Regions from separate parts of the Peribacillus sp. TH27 genome, predicted to be linked through region 1. Evidence: riboswitches for the same ligand, from Rfam matches in the RefSeq annotation. Region 1 holds a riboswitch; each other region holds the start of a gene.
What was found. Region 1 has a riboswitch for S-adenosylmethionine ahead of mtnK (S-methyl-5-thioribose kinase). Riboswitches for the same ligand answer to the same signal wherever they lie in the genome.
Positions count from the first base shown of each region.

Region 2: it holds a riboswitch for S-adenosylmethionine, as region 1 does, so the genes downstream of both, JFU24_RS14745 (methionine ABC transporter ATP-binding protein) here and mtnK (S-methyl-5-thioribose kinase) in region 1, are expected to answer to the same signal.
Region 3: it holds a riboswitch for S-adenosylmethionine, as region 1 does, so the genes downstream of both, JFU24_RS28400 (YezD family protein) here and mtnK (S-methyl-5-thioribose kinase) in region 1, are expected to answer to the same signal.
Region 4: it holds a riboswitch for S-adenosylmethionine, as region 1 does, so the genes downstream of both, JFU24_RS18640 (methionine ABC transporter ATP-binding protein) here and mtnK (S-methyl-5-thioribose kinase) in region 1, are expected to answer to the same signal.

Region 1 is NZ_JAEKEV010000002.1:5,367,340-5,372,018, forward strand. It holds gene JFU24_RS27310 (LCP family protein) at 1-134, shown strand, start outside; gene mtnA (S-methyl-5-thioribose-1-phosphate isomerase) at 330-1,376, opposite strand; gene mtnK (S-methyl-5-thioribose kinase) at 1,391-2,593, opposite strand; SAM riboswitch class I at 2,674-2,828, opposite strand; gene JFU24_RS27325 (pyridoxal phosphate-dependent aminotransferase) at 3,555-4,679, shown strand, end outside.
Region 2 is NZ_JAEKEV010000002.1:2,796,360-2,801,038, reverse strand. It holds gene JFU24_RS14750 (hypothetical protein) at 236-487, shown strand; SAM riboswitch class I at 2,441-2,553, shown strand; gene JFU24_RS14745 (methionine ABC transporter ATP-binding protein) at 2,957-3,979, shown strand; gene JFU24_RS14740 (methionine ABC transporter permease) at 3,993-4,643, shown strand; gene JFU24_RS14735 (MetQ/NlpA family ABC transporter substrate-binding protein) at 4,665-4,679, shown strand, end outside.
Region 3 is NZ_JAEKEV010000002.1:5,608,498-5,613,176, reverse strand. It holds gene cysC (adenylyl-sulfate kinase) at 1-337, opposite strand, end outside; gene sat (sulfate adenylyltransferase) at 379-1,527, opposite strand; gene JFU24_RS28405 (phosphoadenylyl-sulfate reductase) at 1,556-2,233, opposite strand; gene JFU24_RS28400 (YezD family protein) at 2,448-2,591, opposite strand; SAM riboswitch class I at 2,770-2,878, opposite strand; gene ssuE (NADPH-dependent FMN reductase) at 3,211-3,747, opposite strand; gene JFU24_RS28390 (TetR/AcrR family transcriptional regulator) at 4,315-4,679, opposite strand, start outside.
Region 4 is NZ_JAEKEV010000002.1:3,603,197-3,607,875, forward strand. It holds gene JFU24_RS18635 (O-acetylhomoserine aminocarboxypropyltransferase/cysteine synthase family protein) at 9-1,319, shown strand; SAM riboswitch class I at 1,437-1,549, shown strand; gene JFU24_RS18640 (methionine ABC transporter ATP-binding protein) at 1,730-2,764, shown strand; gene JFU24_RS18645 (methionine ABC transporter permease) at 2,757-3,425, shown strand; gene JFU24_RS18650 (MetQ/NlpA family ABC transporter substrate-binding protein) at 3,441-4,274, shown strand; gene JFU24_RS18655 (hypothetical protein) at 4,378-4,581, shown strand.

The DNA of each region.
Region 1 (4,679 bases):
CAGATTCTGTAGAAACCTTAAGGATTCCAGTTGAAGGAAGCTATAAAGATGAAATATATCCCCAATCTGGAGCAGTTTTGAAAATGGACTACACTAAAAATAAGGAGGCACTTCAAGAATTTTTTTCAAGGTAAGAAGTGCTGATCGATCACTATTTGTTAATATTTAATCAATTTTTTGAAAAATTAAGCTTGATTTAATAATATATAATCTTTTATAAAGAACCTCGCAAGAATAAATATAAATATCATAGTAAAATGAACGAGGCGAAATCACATATGCGATTCCGCCTCGTTATGATTAGTTTCATCTAAAAGATGAAACCTGGCTCAATTGACAAAAAGCGGAATGTTTTTCACATAGTCTGGTGAAATAATACCGTTTTCTGTTATGATGCTCGTGATTAGATGATTCGGTGTGACGTCAAAGGCTGGATTGAATGTCTTTACATTATCTGGGGCTATCTTTACTCCCTGAATGAAGGTAATCTCGTCCCCATTCCGCTCCTCAATCGGGATGGATGTGCCAGATTCAAGGGAAAGGTCGAAAGTGCTTGAAGGAGCGGCCACATAGAATGGGATACCGTAATGATTAGCTAATATTGCCAATCCCAAGGTCCCGATTTTATTAGCAGTATCTCCGTTTGCCGCAATCCTATCAGCACCAACTATAATACCATTGATTTGTTTATGATGAATGGTATGAGCAGCCATATTGTCAGAGATTAAAGTGACGTCCACTCCAGATTGCATTAGTTCCCAAGCAGTCAAACGTGCCCCTTGCAGGACAGGTCTTGTTTCACATGCATATACCTTTATCGGAAAGGCTCTTTCTTTCGCTAGATGGAAGGGAGCCAAGGCTGTACCATAGCGAGCAGTGGCAATTCCCCCAGCGTTGCAATGCGTTAATATGGAATCTCCTTCAGCAAATAAGGATAAACCATGTTCCCCGATTTTTCGGCACATTTCTTCATCTTCTGTAAAGATTGCTTTTGCTTCCAGTATAAGTGCCTCTTTGGCAGTTGGAATACTCTTGGCTGCTTGCAAAATGTTATCCATCCTTTTTAACGCCCAAAAAAGGTTGACTGCAGTAGGGCGTGAAGAAGCTAGTTTTTTAATATGTGTAGTTACATTTTGTTTGAATTCCCCTAAATCAGTTGAACCATCCTGATTCGCTCCAAGTGCGACACCGAATGCTGCAGTTAGACCAATTGCTGGGGCACCGCGGACCTTTAATGTCAAAATGCTGTCAAATACATCCTCAACGGAATAAAGTTTAATGAATTCTGTAATTGTAGGTAAGGCCTGTTGATTTAATAAAGTTATATGAGTATCATCCCATTGAACGGAATAAGGTAAGGCTGTTGTCGTCGTCATATGTAGTTCTCCTTTTAAAGGGTTGAATAGGTAGGCAGTGTATGTTGCTTCAATGCTTCAATCACAGCTGGAACATCCAATTCTTCCCTTTTTTTAATTAAAAAAGCACCAATTTTCAATGTAGCCGTTTTGGCAGCGATTCTTGTTTCTTTATCTTCAATAACATTTAAATCTGCAACATGAGATAAGCCTATTGTTCTCCGAATCAGCTCGCAGCCAGCAAAACCATATGCATCTTTTCTGAATTTAGTGAGCACATATGATAGATAACCATTTACTTGACGAAACGGACTTTTGTTTTGGGTATTCCAAAGACTAGTATATGTCTCTTCAAAAGTATCCCAAAATTCTTGGAGGTGTGTGAAAATTTCCTCTTTTCCAGCGGGATTACGTGTAACTGCCTGGAATAGAATGTTTGCTGTGTATTGGCCAAGATCAAACCCAACTGGTCCATAAAAAGCGAATTCAGGATCAATAATCTTCGTTTCGGTATCACTTGCAAATATACTTCCCGTATGTAAATCTCCATGAAGTAAGGCTTCCTGTTCGGTTTCAAAGCTTTGTTTCAGCTTAGCGACTTCAAGTATTACTTCTTGATCATTCCAAATGCTTTTGGCAGCATCCGTCAATTCTACTTCATACTCACCCGGTAGTTCTTCAAAAAAAGGATCTGTGAAAACAAAAACTTCAGTAATTTTGCAGAGTTCAGGATTCGTGAAGTTTCGGGCCACTTCTTTTTTCGCAGACGGTTCTAAATGCAAATCAGATGTGTAAAATGCCGTTTTGGCAACATACTCACCAATATGTTTCGATAGTAATGGAAATTGATCGCCATCGATTAAGCCTGTTCTCGCTATTTTTAAGTGTGAGAGGTCTTCCATGATTGTGATAGCAAGCTGTTCATCTGAATAATAGACTTGCGGTACAAATTCGGGACAATAGCTCTTGAAATGGATAAGTGCATTTGCTTCAATTGCAGCCCTTTTTAAGGTCAGCGGCCAACTTTCACCAAGTACCTTTGCATAAGGAACCGCTTGTTTGATTATAATTCCTTTTTTTGTGGCTGTGTCTGTAATATGAAAGACATAATTTAAGTTTCCATCGCCTATCTCTCTACATTTTAAAGTGGCATCTGTTTTGACCAACCCTAGTTTTTTTGCAAGGGTTATTGCAGTTTCATTTGACAGTAATTCAAAGTTCGAATGGTTTAAAGTCATTATTTTCCCCTCCAAATATTTAAAATAATAATGAAAAAGCCTCTTTCATATAGAAAGAGGCAGAAGTTTTAGCTTCGGACCTCTTATCTTCCAGAAATATTGCTTTCTGGTGGAATTAGCACCGTGCCCTGTGGATTTATAATCCGGCGGAAACTCCGCCCCATTTCACAATGGTATTACAGTCGGTTGCTGGGCTTCATAGGGCCTTTATCCCTCAGCCTGCTCTTGATAAGAGTAAATGTAAATGTTTTCTGAAATTTTAATCTTCGGGAAAATAATATCAACTTTTTAAATAGTTTGTCAATGGGTAATTTAATAATAATCCGCACGACGTTCTTCGAATTCAGTTTTGTTACATGCTTCCGTTACTTTTGAGAGGTCCAGGGTACCTGTTAGGAGTTCTTTCTTCGCCGGCTTCACTTACGATATTCCCCCATGGATCTATAATCAGGGATTGTTCGGCAAATAGTTTAATAAAATCGACCCTGAACGATTTAATGCTAAAATGTAGGGTTGGTTCTCCATGGCACGGCTGACCCTATATCGGTCCCTAATGATCGAGGCTCGGTTTGGGCCACTCGGCGGATACGAATAGAACTTCCGCACCTTGAACGGCATGGACTCACTGACATCCTTGTATACGTATGTTATAACAAATGAATGTAATCGTTTTTTCTGCTTCTTCATCCGCAATCTCATTCAACCTAGTTAAGTCGTATCCAACTGTTCAAAGTTCAGGTAAAATAACTATATCCGGATTAGATTAGACGGCGTTTTCTATCCATTTGTACTGCGAAATGAAAGTTAATATAGGGTTATCCAAAGGCATATCCATTTGGTGGAAGGAGATTTTCCATTTCATTTTTTAAAACCTCTATATGTAAAAAAACACTTTACAAGACTATGATAAACATATATCATTTGTGACTAGAATTTCAAGAAATTTCAGAGAAGGTGTTTAATGATGCAATTCGAAAAATCCAGACAGCTTCAGGAACTACCCAAGCAGTTTTTTGCTTCTCTAGTTGCAAAAGTTAAGGCAATTACAGAGCAAGGTCATGATGTCATTAATTTAGGGCAGGGAAATCCTGACCAGCCGACGCCAGAGCATATTGTGAAAAGTTTGCAGACTGCTGCAGAAAATACAATAAATCATAAATATTCTCCTTTCCGAGGACATCAATACTTAAAAGAAGCTGCGACTGTCTTTTATGAACGTGAATATGGTGTCAAGTTAGATCCTAATAGTGAAGTGGCTATTCTATTTGGTGGAAAGGCAGGACTTGTCGAACTTCCACAATGTTTATTGAATCCCGGGGATACGATTCTGGTACCTGATCCAGGCTATCCTGATTATCTATCTGGTGTAGTTTTAGCCCAAGCAAAAACAGAATTCATGCCTTTGACAGAAGAAAATGATTATCTTCCGCATTATGGAGAAATACATACAGAAACCCTTGAAAGAGCCAAAATGATGTTCTTGAACTATCCGAATAATCCAACTGGAGCATCAGCAACTGAGGGTTTTTTTGAGGAAACCGTCTCGTTTGCGAAAGAACATTCAATTTGTGTGGTTCACGACTTTGCTTATGGAGCGATTGGATTTGATGGAAAAAAACCGATTAGTTTCCTTCAAGCAGAGGGGGCAAAAGATGTAGGTATCGAAATATATACTTTATCTAAAACATATAATATGGCAGGGTGGAGAGTGGGCTTCGCTGTTGGAAATAAAAGTGTCATCGAAGCTCTTGAACTGTTGCAAGATCATCTTTATGTAAGTCTTTTCCCTGCAATTCAAGAAGCAGCGGCAAGTGCGTTACTAGATTCACAAAGTTGCGTAGAAGAATTAGTGAACAAATATGAAGGGCGCAGAAATGTTTTTATTGATGGATTACGTTCCATCGGCTGGGATGTCCAAGCTCCTAAAGCATCTTTCTTTGCATGGCTCAAGATTCCTGAAGGTTTCACGTCCGAGAGTTTTGCTGATTATTTATTAACGCATGCTCACGTAGCTGTTGCTGCTGGAAATGGATTCGGTGAATTTGGAGAAGGATATGTTAGGGTGGGGTTACTTACTTCTGAAGAA
Region 2 (4,679 bases), 2.6 Mb from region 1:
GACAGGGGTTGACCGTCTCCTTTTTGTATGTTTCGTATCGCTGGGCGATATAACATGCAAATAAATTCAAAACCTATAGGTTTAATAGAAAATCTGGGTTAGATTTACAAACTTGATATACATCCGAATGAACGAGTATTCTCTTCTAAGGCAGTGGCAGAAGAAGTGGGGATGCAACACCCACTGTTCAAAAGTATGGTCAAAACTTAGAACGAAACGGATATGAGTTTATAAGATGGTGATTCCTATCATTATTCACTCCGACATCGAAGCGCTCATAGCGTTACGCGATACGGACAAGTCCCTATACGATATAGCTAAAGACCTTGTGTATCAACAAAAAGATAGATTAGAAGAAACTAATGAAACAGAGATAGCGATACCTGATAAATTTGACAATTCAATCCATAATCCCGAACAATTAAAAGAGATTTTAATTGTTTTAATCAATGAACTCGCAGCTACGCGTGAAATGAATGGCCACTGACAAACGATATGCCTCAGCTTAAAACAACAGTTTCCCAGCCCCAGCAAGATCCATGTCCTTAATAATGTTCCTCAAGAAAGGGGCTGATCGGTTCTTTTGTGTGTTTCGTATCGCGGGGCGATATAACATGCAAATAAATCTACAGAACCTTCATCTTTAATAGAAAGAGGGAGCCGATATGCGACAGGATATACATCCGAATGAATGAGCATCCTCTTCCAAGGAAGTGGCAGAAGAAGTGGAGATACAAAATCCACTGTTTGAAAGTATGTTTAAAACTTAGAGCGATATGGATAGGAGCTGTTAAAAGATAGCGATTGGCATATCTTCGTTCAATCCGATATCGAAACGCTTATAGCGTTACGCGATACGGGCAATCCCCTAGACGATAGAGAGAAGAACCCTTGTATCAAGAAAAAGAAAGATTGGTAGGAACCAATGAAACAGAAATAGCGATACCCGATACATATGACAATTTATTTAACCCATGTTCCCATTCAATTAAAAGAGATCTTAATGTTATTAACCAATGAACTCGCGCTCCGCGTGAAATGAACATCTAACTGACAAACGATATGTCATAGCTTAAAACTGAACAACAAAGAACCCATTACGAAACATTACTGTAATAAGAAAAAGGTTTAATTACCTTTTTTTTAGTCTCCTTTACGATATTCAGGTGTTAATTTGCGTTAATAACTATTTAAACCTAAGGCAATCAAATCAAAAGTAGAAATTCCTTTGTTCCAACTATTCGGAATCACCAAATTCAAATTTCAACAATTTCCCGAGAAATATCTACAAATTCTGAGTAGATATCGACAAAATTAGAAGCTTTAAAAGAGATAACGATACCCGATATATATGACAATTTATTTAACCCATGTTCCCATTCAATTAAAAGAGATCTTAATTTTTAACCAATGAACTCGCAGCTCCGCGTGAAATGAACATCTAACTGACAAACGATATGTCATAGTTAAAACTGAACAACAAAGAACCCATTACGAAACATTACTGCAATAAGAAAAAGGTTTTATTACCTTTTTTTTAGTCTCCTTTACGATATTCAGATGTTAATTTGCGTTAATAACTATTTAAACCTAAGGCAAGCAAATTAAAAGTAGAGATTCCTTTGTTCCAACTATTCGGAATCACCAAATTCAAATTTCAACAATTTCCCGAGAAATATCTACAAATTCTGAGTAGATATCGACAAAATTAGAAGCTTCTAAATAGCGATTTGTTTTTGCTGATAAGTAGACATACTATAGAATTCAAACTCTACCGAGTGTTTTTTAATTAAAAGAAATAAACTCTTCTAAGGAAAGAGCTTTTATAATAGTGCTAAAGATGAAAAAACACATGTTTAGTCTTCCTTCGCTGTAATAATAAATAACTTTTATTATTACAGATATGAGGGCAAAGGGTCCTCACACATTTAAAACAGATGCAAAAAAGTTTATAACCGCATATATATGGTACTATTTATTATTGTTTTTTCTTTTTTCTTTTTTGATACTAAACGTACCGAAAGTTTGCTATCAAAAAATGGTCAAAAACTCAAAAATAAACGTAAACCCCAATCAAAAGATTATAAGAGTGGGGGGCGCAGGGAGCTCCCCGCATGGATAAGGCAGACCGTGAGTAGCAACCTGAATAGTGAGTTTGCCAAAGGTTTGCCGTTATTTCATCAAGATACAGAGCTTTCCTTATGAGGAAGGAAGTCCTGATCCTGACTGACTTCGTAATGTTTTCGTTTTTTTGTAATAGAGTCTATGCCTAGGTTACCCGTATACATGGTATGCAGGGCAAAATCTGACCTGTCTTAAGGTATAGTTAAATGAACGATTAAAAATTATACTGTAAAAATATTTTAGATTATTCAAAATAGAGTTGACATTAGTAAAATTTGAATATATAGTGAGGAACATAATTAAATAAATACGTTATTTCTTATCAAGAGATGTGGAGGGACTTGGCCCTATGATACCTCGGCGACTGGGTTTTTACTTTTGTAAAAATACTGTGCTAATTCCAACGGACGAAAGTTTGAAAGATAAGAAGGAGCTTTTCTTAGATAATTAAATTAAGAGTTTACTCTTTTTTATTTCTAAAAGAGGCCTCTTCTGTCTGATGACGGAAGAGGCCTCTTTTGTTTATTCAGAATGTATATGGTTATTTGGAGAATTGGTGCAATTATTAGTAGGTTTCACGCACTAATCGTGAATTATAAGCAATTACTCGTGAGTTTGACAGATTAACTCGTGAGTTTCGCGCAATTACTCGTGAGTTTCGCGCAATTACTCGTGAGTTTCACGCAATTACTCGTGAGTTTCACACATTTACTCGTGAATTGTGAGCAATTACTCGTGAGTTTCGAAAATTTAACCCTATCATTATGAAACTTTGCAAAGCTCTTCTCTGGATAATGAATTCGTACAAATAAACAGCGTGGGGGGAGACAGAATGATTGAATTTCAAAATGTTAAAAAGGTATATAAAACAAAGAAACAGACTGTTGAAGCTTTGAAAGGAATTAATTTGACAGTTGAAAAAGGCGATATTTTTGGTGTTGTCGGTTATAGTGGAGCCGGAAAAAGTACGTTGATTCGGTTAGTCAATCTACTCGAACACCCTTCAGATGGACAGGTTATTGTTGGGGGGAAGGATTTAACCAAATTGAACCCGAAGGAATTACGGGCAGAAAAGAAAAAAATTGGCATGATTTTTCAACATTTTAACTTACTTAACTCAAAGACAGTTTTTGATAATATTGCCATGCCGCTAGTTTTATCGGGAACCCCTAGTAAAGAAATCAAAGAGCGGGTAGGCGAGTTGTTAGAGTTCGTTGGCTTATCAAGTAAAGCAAGGAGTTATCCGGAACAATTGTCTGGCGGTCAAAAGCAACGAATAGGGATTGCTAGAGCGTTGGCTACCAACCCATCGATTCTTTTGTGTGATGAAGCGACGTCAGCATTGGATCCACAAACAACTAGTGCTGTACTGCAGCTCTTAAAAAAAATTAATAAAGAATACAATATTACCATTTTGCTAATCACTCATGAAATGTCTGTAATTAGGGAAATTTGCAATAAGGTTGCGGTCATGGAAGGCGGACGCGTGGTTGAACAAGGTTCGGTTTTCGAAGTTTTTGCGAAGCCCCAAACAGGTATCGCAAAAAACTTTGTACGAACTGTTATTCACGACGAGATCCCACAAAGTTTCCTGAAAAATACCGGATCATATATTCCGATTATTTGGAAAATTAACTTTATTGGTACTACATCAGGCAATCCTTTACTTTCAACCATCTCGAAAAAATATGATGTTCATTTAAGTGTTTTATCAGCTAATATTTCTGAAATTCAAGAAACACCTTTTGGAAATTTAATTATTGAAGTGACAGGGAACAAAAAAGAGGTGGACAAGGCTTATCAATATATTAAAGATGAGGGGATTCTCGTCCAGGAGGTGCAGATAAATGGGTAATACGCTTTGGGGAATGGAAATAACGGCAGACCAGCTGTCGACAGCTTTCGGTGACACACTTTATATGGTAGCCATCTCATTGATATTTTCCGGGCTGATTGGACTTCCGCTAGGAATCTTACTTGTCATTACAAGAAAGGGTCACATCCTGGAGAATAAATGGATCTTTAATGTATTGAACCCGGTCATCAATATATTGCGGTCGGTTCCTTTCATCATCTTGCTTGTAGCACTTATTCCGTTTACCAGAATGATTGTCGGCAGTGCGATCGGAACGAATGCGGCCATTGTTCCGCTAATCTTTTACGCGGCTCCTTATATTGCCCGGCTTGTGGAGAACTCCCTGTTGGAAGTGGACAAAGGGATCATCGAGGCAGCTCAGGCGATGGGGGCGACGACATGGCAAATCATTTATCGCTTTTTGATTCCCGAGGGACTTAGTTCGTTGATCCTTACATTTACAACAGCGACAATTGGCCTTGTTGGATCTACGGCCATGGCAGGTGCTGTCGGTGCAGGTGGGGTAGGAGATTTAGCCTTAGCTTACGGTTATCAAAGGTTCGATACGATGACGATGGTCGTCACAGTAGCGGCGCTCGTGATCATCGTTCAATTATTGCAATCCACCGGGAATTTTGTTTCAAGAAAAATCAGAAGAAGATAAAAATAACAGGAGGTAGGAGAAATGAAGAAAATCTTA
Region 3 (4,679 bases), 240 kb from region 1:
CTGCTCGAAAAGGGGAAATAAATGCCGTTAATACGAACTGCCCGCTATCCACAAAAAGCTTGGAAACTTCACCGATCCGCCTAATATTCTCAGTCCGATCCTCTTCAGAAAAACCCAAATCTTTATTTAAGCCATGACGAATATTATCTCCATCCAAGACATAACTTCGAATATTTCGGTTATACAACTCTTTAGCGACTGCATTTGCAATCGTTGATTTTCCGGAGCCTGAGAGTCCTGTGAACCATAGAACTGTACTCTCATGTCCGTTTTGCTTACGACGGAGTTCCTTAGTCAAAGACGCTTCATGCCAAGTTACATTCGTGCTATTACTCATTATTATCCCCCTCTTACTACTTACATATATTTGAAACTAGTTTAGTTAAATACTTCATTCTTTTTCAGGCCTTCGATTAACACTTCGATGACTTCTTTACGACTGAAGGTAGCTGGTGGAATTTCACCATTACGCAACATTTCCCTAACCTTCGTTCCGGATAAGATAACATGATCTTCTTTACCATGCGGACATGTTTTAGCAGAAGCCATATTTCCACATGTTTTACAATAAAAGCTATGTTCAAAGAATAATAGCGTGATTCCTAACTCGTCAGGTTTGAAATTACCAAAGATTTTTTGTGCATCATAAGTGCCGTAATAATCGCCCACACCGGCATGGTCACGGCCAACAATAAAGTGGGTGCATCCGTAATTTTTACGAACCATGGCATGGAAAATGGCTTCTCTTGGCCCTGCATAACGCATGGCAGCAGGGAAAACTGCTAGGGAGACACGATCCTTAGGATAATATTTCTCTAGTAGTACTTTATAACTCTCCATCCGTACATCAGCTGGTATGTCATCTGATTTAGTAGCACCTACTAGCGGATTTAAAAATAAACCGTCTACAATCTCCAATGCAGTTTTTTGAATGTATTCATGTGCACGGTGAACAGGATTTCTTGTTTGGAATCCAACAACTGTTTTCCAGCCTTTTTCAGCAAAAGTTTTTCTTGTGTCAACAGGATCCAAATAATGATCTTGGAATAGTGGACGTTCGATTCGTTTAACTAATTTAATATCCCCGCCGACATATACTTCACCACGGTTATACAAATTTTTCACACCAGGATGTTTCTCATCATCCGTTTGATAAACTAATGTGGCTTCCAATTGTTTATCAGGTCTGAAGATATCAGAAATAATGAGAACTCCGTATGTTTCTCCTTCATGATTCAACTTTACTTCTTCTCCTAGAGTAAGAGCTTTTGCTACTTCATCAGTAATCGGCAAAGTAATCGGGATGCTCCAAACATGGCCGCTGCTAAGCCTCATATCCTTAACCACTGCTTGATAGTCATCTTTTGTAAAGAATCCTTTAATAGGACTATAGGCCCCAGTACCTATTAATTCCAGGTCACTTAAAGCAATCTCATCAATTTCGATTGAGTTGTTTATTTTAGTAATATCATAGTCTGGTTCCCAACGATTGATCAACGTTCCTCCGTGCGGTAAGCTAACTGTCATACTAATTTCCCCCTAAATTTTCTATTTATTAAGATAAATGTAATCCGCATTCTGTTTTTTGCGCGCCCTGCCAACGTCCTGAGCGTAAATCATCGGCATTGATAGCAGGTGCCGTACATGTTTTACAGCCAATACTAGGATATCCATTATCGTGAAGAACATTATATGGAAGTCCATTTTTATGGGCATAGCGCCATACATCTTTCCATGTCCAATGAATAAGCGGGCATATTTTAATTGATTTAAACTTATTATCTTGATTAATATATTCCGTTAATGCTCTTGTTTCAGATTGCTCCCTGCGTAGTCCCGAGAGCCAAGCAGTTGCCGTTGAAAGTACCTCAGTAAGCGGCGCGATCTTACGTATGCTGCAACATTTATTTGAATCACGGAGCCATAACTCATCTCCATATTCAGTTGCTTGTTCCTCGAGCGTCAATGCCGGCTTTTTCATTTCAATTGAAAGCTGCGGATAGCGCTTTTTAACTTGTTCAATTAATTTGTAAGTCTCTTCAAAATGAACATCCGTATCCAGAAAAACAATTTTGGCTGAAGGATTGACCTTTGCCAATAAATCCGTAAGTACTATTCCTTCAATGCCGAAACTACATGCATAAATGAGTTTGTTACCATATTGGGAATTTGCCCACTCAAGAACTTCTAAAGCACCTTTTGTCTCACTGTCCTCAGGAAATGCAGGCAAAATCTCTGTGTCGAAATTTTCATAGTTTACTAATGCAGACAATCTTAAAGCCCCCTCTAAAAACTTGCTAAATGTTTCACAGAATAGAGTAACTTGCGATTAATACTCGCTGTTGTTTTTTAACGCTTAAAAGACCCTAGAAAAAAGAGACGAATTTAACTAATACTCTCTTTTATATCAGTTAAATCCACCTCTAGTTTTCTAGTCAGCAGATACCTTATTTAATTCTCAGCTTTTCATTTCTTTCCATTTGAATAATTTTACCATCCTGGACGATAAGTGTTATGGATCCATATTTCATCGACTTAAGCATTTCTTGTAGGCGTTCAAATATTTCCTCCAGCTGATTCTCTTTTTCCAAGCCAGTTCCTCCTTTAAGAAAATCCGAGACTAGCTTATCGTATAGCTGACCCGTTTATAAAATGCATTTTCTTAAATTTATATATTCCAAAACATCTTACAATGCTATGGTTTGCAAACGAATTTTACAGAAATAAAAACCCTTCCATGATGGAAAGATTTTCAAGGTAATATTTTTTACCTTATCTTCCAAAATGATCAACATTTTGTTGGATGTAGCACCTTGCATCCATCATGCAGGTTGCTGGACTTCAAAGGGCCAATTCCCTCCGTCGCTCTGGATAAGTTTTATTATTTTAAATATTAACATATATTTATTCCTTGTCAATGGAGTTTTCTTATAAAATAACTTGGATTAATAAAATGGGTGAACTGTTATTATTATACACACTTTTCCTTGAACGGATATTGTATAAGTTAAATATGAAAATAGACTCATTTTCAAGAGAAACTCTTAAAAAAAATGAGTCTATTTCATTACTTACCTCTTTTTACAATTGTTTAAGGCCTAATTGTTAAGGTTAATTAGTTTTAATGATTGTACATAAATAATCTTTAATCTCATGAAAATAAAAATAGTTCAAAACCTTAAGCCTTTACTTTTAGTCTATTAACAGCATTTAATTATTTCTTAATTGAATCGCTTCAACAAATTCTTGCACCTGACTTTGCACACGATCAACTAATTCGCCATCTTTAATTGGGCTTTCTGGATTCTGCTTATCTATTTCCTTATCTACAAAATATAAGCCCTGCAACGGCTCACCTTTTAAAATTGAAATTAAAGGTTTAAGTGCGTAATCAATCGCCAATAAATGCCTGTTACTTCCACCAATCATAATTGGCAGAACAGGCTTATTTTTAAATGCACCCTCAGGTAGCAAATCAATCAAAGCTTTTAACACGCCTGTGTAAGATGCCTTATATACTGGTGAACCAATAATGATACCTCTAGCTTCCTGAATTTTTTCTGAAAGCTTTATTATATCTTCACTATTATACCGGCCTTGGAATAGATCATCTGCGGAAAAATCCGTTATAGAGTAATAAGCAGTGGTAAACCCCACTTGTTCAACTAGTGATCGAACATGTTTTAAAGAGATGTCAGTTCTTGATGGACTCGCTGGACTGCCCGATAAAATTACGATTTCGCTCATATAAATTTCCTCCTATTATTTTCTTATCTGCGTTAAGACTTGCTGATTCAATAAAAATCACTCAATCACATAAATCGGATAAGAACCCTGCCTAGGTAAAGTCATGTATCATATAATCATCGTAATATTCAGAAAAATAAAAGTCAAGTGTTTAACTCGGGATTAATGTGAATAACCTATTCAGAAACTTTCATCAGTTATCCCCCTCTATTTTTCCTGAAATTTAAAACTGTTTCTTCCTTGACCTTTTAATTTTTGCATCTCCAAAATAACAGGTATAGTTCCATTCTTCGGATTACACTAGTTTGCACAATGTATCGTCAAGTCTAGAGGTACAAGCTTGAATAACTAATACTAATAGTAGATAAAGCAACGGTCATATTTGCGGCTTGTTGACTCATACGCCTTAAATATGACCGTTTATTTATGTATTATTGCTTTTTCCATGAATCCCATATACTAAAAGCTGAGCAATACTCTTTATTCCTTCCTCAGTAAAATACGGTTCCGTTTTCTGTTGATGAATCTCATAATGGGTCGATAAAGCTAATGTAAAAGAAATAATTCCTACATTAAATAAGATAATATCGGAAATATAGTGAATCTCTCCAGTATCAATTCTCTTCTGAAGTTCAATAAGCTTAGCATTTGGCTTGAAGATTTGCTCAACATATTGTTTAGAAATTTCTTGATCGTATTGAGTTTCTCGAAATAATATCGAATACTGTTCTTTATTTTCAAGAATTTTTTTATCAATGTGATAACGTGATTCTCTACAAGCTCATCCGTAGAAAGGTGGCTAGTCTCAACTTCCGCATCTTCTTTTTCACTAGGAGTAATCGTAGCCAAAAGCAAATCTTTTTTGCTGTCAAAGTATTTGTAAATCGTAGCTTCGGAAACATTACAGGCAGAAGCGATTTCATTCGTTCTGG
Region 4 (4,679 bases), 1.8 Mb from region 1:
GAAATCTTATGGCAGAGAAAAAGTTGCGTTTCGAAACATTGAGTGTTCACGGGGGTCTGCAAGTAGATGAAACGGGTGCACGTGCAGTGCCTATTTATCAAAGCAATGCATACTTGTTCAAAGATACTGACCATGCAGCAAATTTATTTGGCTTAAAGGAAAATGGCTATATTTATACACGACTTCATAATCCTACGGTCAGTGTTTTCGAAGAAAGAATGGCCTTGTTGGAAGGTGGTATCGGCGGACTGGCAACCGCAAGTGGGATGGCTGCCATTACACTGTCAATCCTAAATATTGCTGGTGCAGGAGATGAAATAGTGTCCGCTTCTACATTATATGGCGGTACGTATAATCTTTTTGAAAATACTCTTCCTAAATATGGGATAAAAGTGAAGTTCGTCTCTCCTGATGACCCTGAAAATTTCAAAAAAGCCATCACGCCTAGAACGAAGGCTATATTTGCGGAAACAATTGGAAATCCAAGTCTAAGGATTCTTGATATTGAGGCTGTAGCGGACATTGCTCACAATGCGGGCATACCACTCATTATCGATAATACCTTTGCTACCCCATACCTTTGCCGGCCAATTGATTTTGGAGCGGATATTGTCATCCACTCTGCTACAAAATGGCTCTTGGGAAATGGAACCACCTTAGGAGGCATCATCGTGGATGGGGGCAAATTCGACTGGAACTCACCAAACTACCCTGGCTTTACGGAACCGGATCCAAGCTACGATGGGATTGTATACTCTGAAGCAGTCGGCCCTGCTGCCTTTATCACAAAAGCTCGTGTGCAATTACTTCGTGATTTAGGGCCGACGTTAAGTGCTCAAAGCGCGTTCCAGTTTACGCTGGGGCTAGAAACGTTGCATGTGAGAATGAAAGAGCATCTTTCGAATACTAAGTCTGTTATTCAATATTTGGAAAATCATCCTGCTGTGAACTGGGTTTCGCACCCTAGTAATGGAAGTCACCCTGATAAAGCGCTGGCGGATAAATATTTGCCTAAGGGAGCAGGATCTGTTGTGACTTTTGGAATTCAAGGTGGACGCGAAGCTGGAGCAAAACTTATCAATTCGGTAGAGTTATGGTCGCATGTAGCCAACGTAGGGGATGCTAAAAGTTTAATTATCCACCCTGCTAGTACGACCCATCAACAATTAAATGATGTAGGTTTAGCAAAAGCGGGTGTAAGTGCTGATCAAGTGCGCATATCGATTGGTATTGAAAACGTAGAGGATTTAATAGAAGATTTAGAGCAGGCAATTGAAAAAGCGACGAATATTGTCTCCTTAACTTCTAAAACTGTTTAATAAAAAAGACCTGTTCATTCTTTCCTAGAAATATTATACATTGCGCTCCTTTTTTATCTATGATAAAATTTCTCCATACTAAAGAACTTAATGATGTACAAATATTCTATATATTAGCTCTTATCAAGAGAGGTGGAGGGATGTGCCCGATGAAACCCGGCAACCGACAAGGAAATTTCCTTGGAAAGGTGCCAATTCACACAAAGTTTAATCGCTTTGGAAGATGAGAGAAAGGCCTGCTTTTTCACCTGCCTTTCTGCTCATGCAGAAAGGTTTTTTCTATTTAGTTTGGGAAAACCTTTACATGTATAGCAATATTGAAAAACGGTTTTAAATCATATTTACAGGCTGATAATGAAGATAAATCAACTAAGTTCATAGGTTTTATTGGATAAAAGAGGTGAGTATTAATGATTACATTGACAAAAGTTAGTAAGCTATTCCGAACAGGAAAAGGAAGCAGTGACACGATTAAGGCTGTAAATAATGTTAATGTTGAAATAAATAAAGGCGAGATTTTCGGTATTATTGGCTACAGCGGAGCAGGGAAAAGTACTTTGATCAGGATGCTTAATGGATTGGAAACACCAACAGAAGGATCCGTTGTGGTGGCTGATAAAGAAATTTCCAAAATCAAAGGTGCTAAGCTACGTAAAGCTCGACAAGAAATCAGCATGATCTTTCAACATTTTAATTTATTATGGTCTAGAACCGTTCAGGAGAATATATCGTTTCCTCTAGAAATTGCAGGGGTTTCGAAAAATGAGCGTATCAAGCGTGTGAATGAATTAATTAAGTTAGTTGGGCTTGAAGGAAGAGAAAAGGCATATCCTTCGCAATTAAGCGGAGGGCAAAAACAAAGGGTCGGGATTGCTAGGGCTCTTGCTAACAATCCTAAAGTGCTACTGTGCGATGAAGCGACGTCTGCTTTAGACCCGCAGACAACCGATTCAATACTTGAATTGCTTGTGGACATCAATAAGCGTCTTGGTCTAACGATTGTTTTGATTACACATGAAATGCACGTCATCCGTAAAATTTGTCACCGCGTTGCAGTAATGGAAAGTGGTCAAGTAGTTGAACAAGGACCTGTCCTGGAAGTCTTCAAGAATCCGAAAGAACAAATGACGAAGCGTTTCGTTCAACAGGTAACAGAGCCTGAAGAAACAAAAGAAACAATGGAACACTTGCTGGAACGCTATCCAGCAGGAAAAGTAATTCAATTGACGTTCGTAGGAGATCATGCAGAGAGTCCGTTAATTACTAGGCTGGTACGTAACTTTGAGTTGGATGTCAATATCGTTCAAGGAAAAATATCTCAAACTAGAAGTGGTTCATATGGAACGTTATTTATCCACCTTGATGGCAATGAGGATGAAATGCTCCGCGCAATCGAATTCATTAAAGCACAGCATGTAGGCGTGGAGGTGATTACTCATGCTTGAAGAATTATTACCGAATGTATATTGGGAAGACATTATTGAAGCAACAAAAGAAACACTTTATATGACCAGTATCTCAGTACTAGCAACCTTTTTTATAGGCATACTATTAGGGCTAGTCCTGTTTTTAACAGGGAAAGGTAACTTGTGGGAAAATCGGGTAATTAACACGACCATGAGTGCTATCGTTAATATTTTCCGTTCCATTCCATTCCTTATTTTAATTGTGTTGCTCATACCTTTCACAAAATTGCTTGTCGGTTCTATGATCGGTGAGGATGCTGCTTTACCAGCCCTTATTATCGGGGCGGCACCATTTTATGCACGTATGGTTGAAATCGGCCTCCGTGAAATCGATAAAGGTGTAATTGAAGCGGCTAAATCAATGGGAGCGAAAACGAGCACGATCATTTGGAAGGTACTTCTTCCAGAATCGATGCCAGCATTAATTTCAGGGATTACGGTAACATCGATTGCATTGGTTGGATATACCGCAATGGCAGGGGTTATCGGTGCAGGCGGGCTTGGTAATCTGGCCTATCTAGACGGCTATCAAAGGACTCACAATGACGTTACACTTGTAGCGACGATTGTTATACTAATTATCGTCTTCATTATTCAAATTATTGGAGATGTGATTACATCTAAATTAGACAAAAGATAAAGGGAGATGAATAGGATGAAAAAGTTTTTAGGATTTGCATTATTACTTGTTTTATCGATTGCTCTTGCTGCTTGTGGAACCGATAAGGACAACAGTGGCAGCGATACAGAAAAGGAGACGAAAAAATTAGTTGTAGGTGCATCCAATGTTCCGCATGCTGAGATTCTTGAAAAAGCTAAACCTCTTCTTGAAGAAAAAGGAATTGAGTTGGAAATTAAACGGTTCCAAGATTATGTTTTACCGAATAAGGCTTTAAACGATAAAGAATTGGATGCTAACTACTTTCAACACATTCCATATTTAGAGGGGCAAATTAAAGAAAATGGATATGACTTCGTTAATGCTGGTGGAATTCATATCGAGCCGATTGCTCTATATTCACAAAAATATAAAAGCATTGATAAACTTCCAGAAGGCGCAACAATTATTATGAGCAGCTCTGTTGCTGACCACGGACGTGCGTTATCTCTATTAGAAAAAAATGGCCTGATTACATTAAAAGAAGGCATCGATAAAACGACAGCTACAACAAAAGACATTGTTGAAAATAAGAAAAAACTTAAATTTGATGCGAATTATGAAGCAGCTTTACTTCCGAAAATTTATGAGAGTGGCGAAGGGGATGCCGTTCTAATCAATTCTAACTATGCGATTGACGCTGGATTGAATCCGCTTAAAGATTCAATTGCTATTGAAGACTCTGAATCACCATATGTGAACGTTATTGCTGTTAACAAAGGTGATGAAAATAAAGAAGAAATCAAAACGCTAGTAGAAGTATTACATTCTAAAGAAATTCAAGATTTTATTCTAAAGGAATACAAAGGTGCAGTCGTACCAACTAAATAATTTATGGTAAGGAACGACCTGGAAATCTTCAGGTCGTTTTTTTATGTTTAAAGATGAAAACACAGGGTATAGAGTTAATAGAGTAATAAAGTGATTCACAAATTTGAAAGGATGGTTCACTATCAATACTTTAGATTTAAATGTAACAAGCGAAATGGAAAAAGCGATGCAGTTATCACATGGGATTGGCTATAATGAGTACAGCAGAAATTTAGACCTCCGTATCGAGGTTGAGAAAGAACGAGATAAGGAACATGAAAAGTGCAACAAAATGGTCCTTGACCTACAACGTAAAATTCACGGTTAACCATATAAAAGAGTCTTTAAAAGATCGGTCTGTAGAGGTAAAATGATAAGTGGTCTAGAAAATAAGGGTTTCCTTATTAGATTAACTTACATAACACC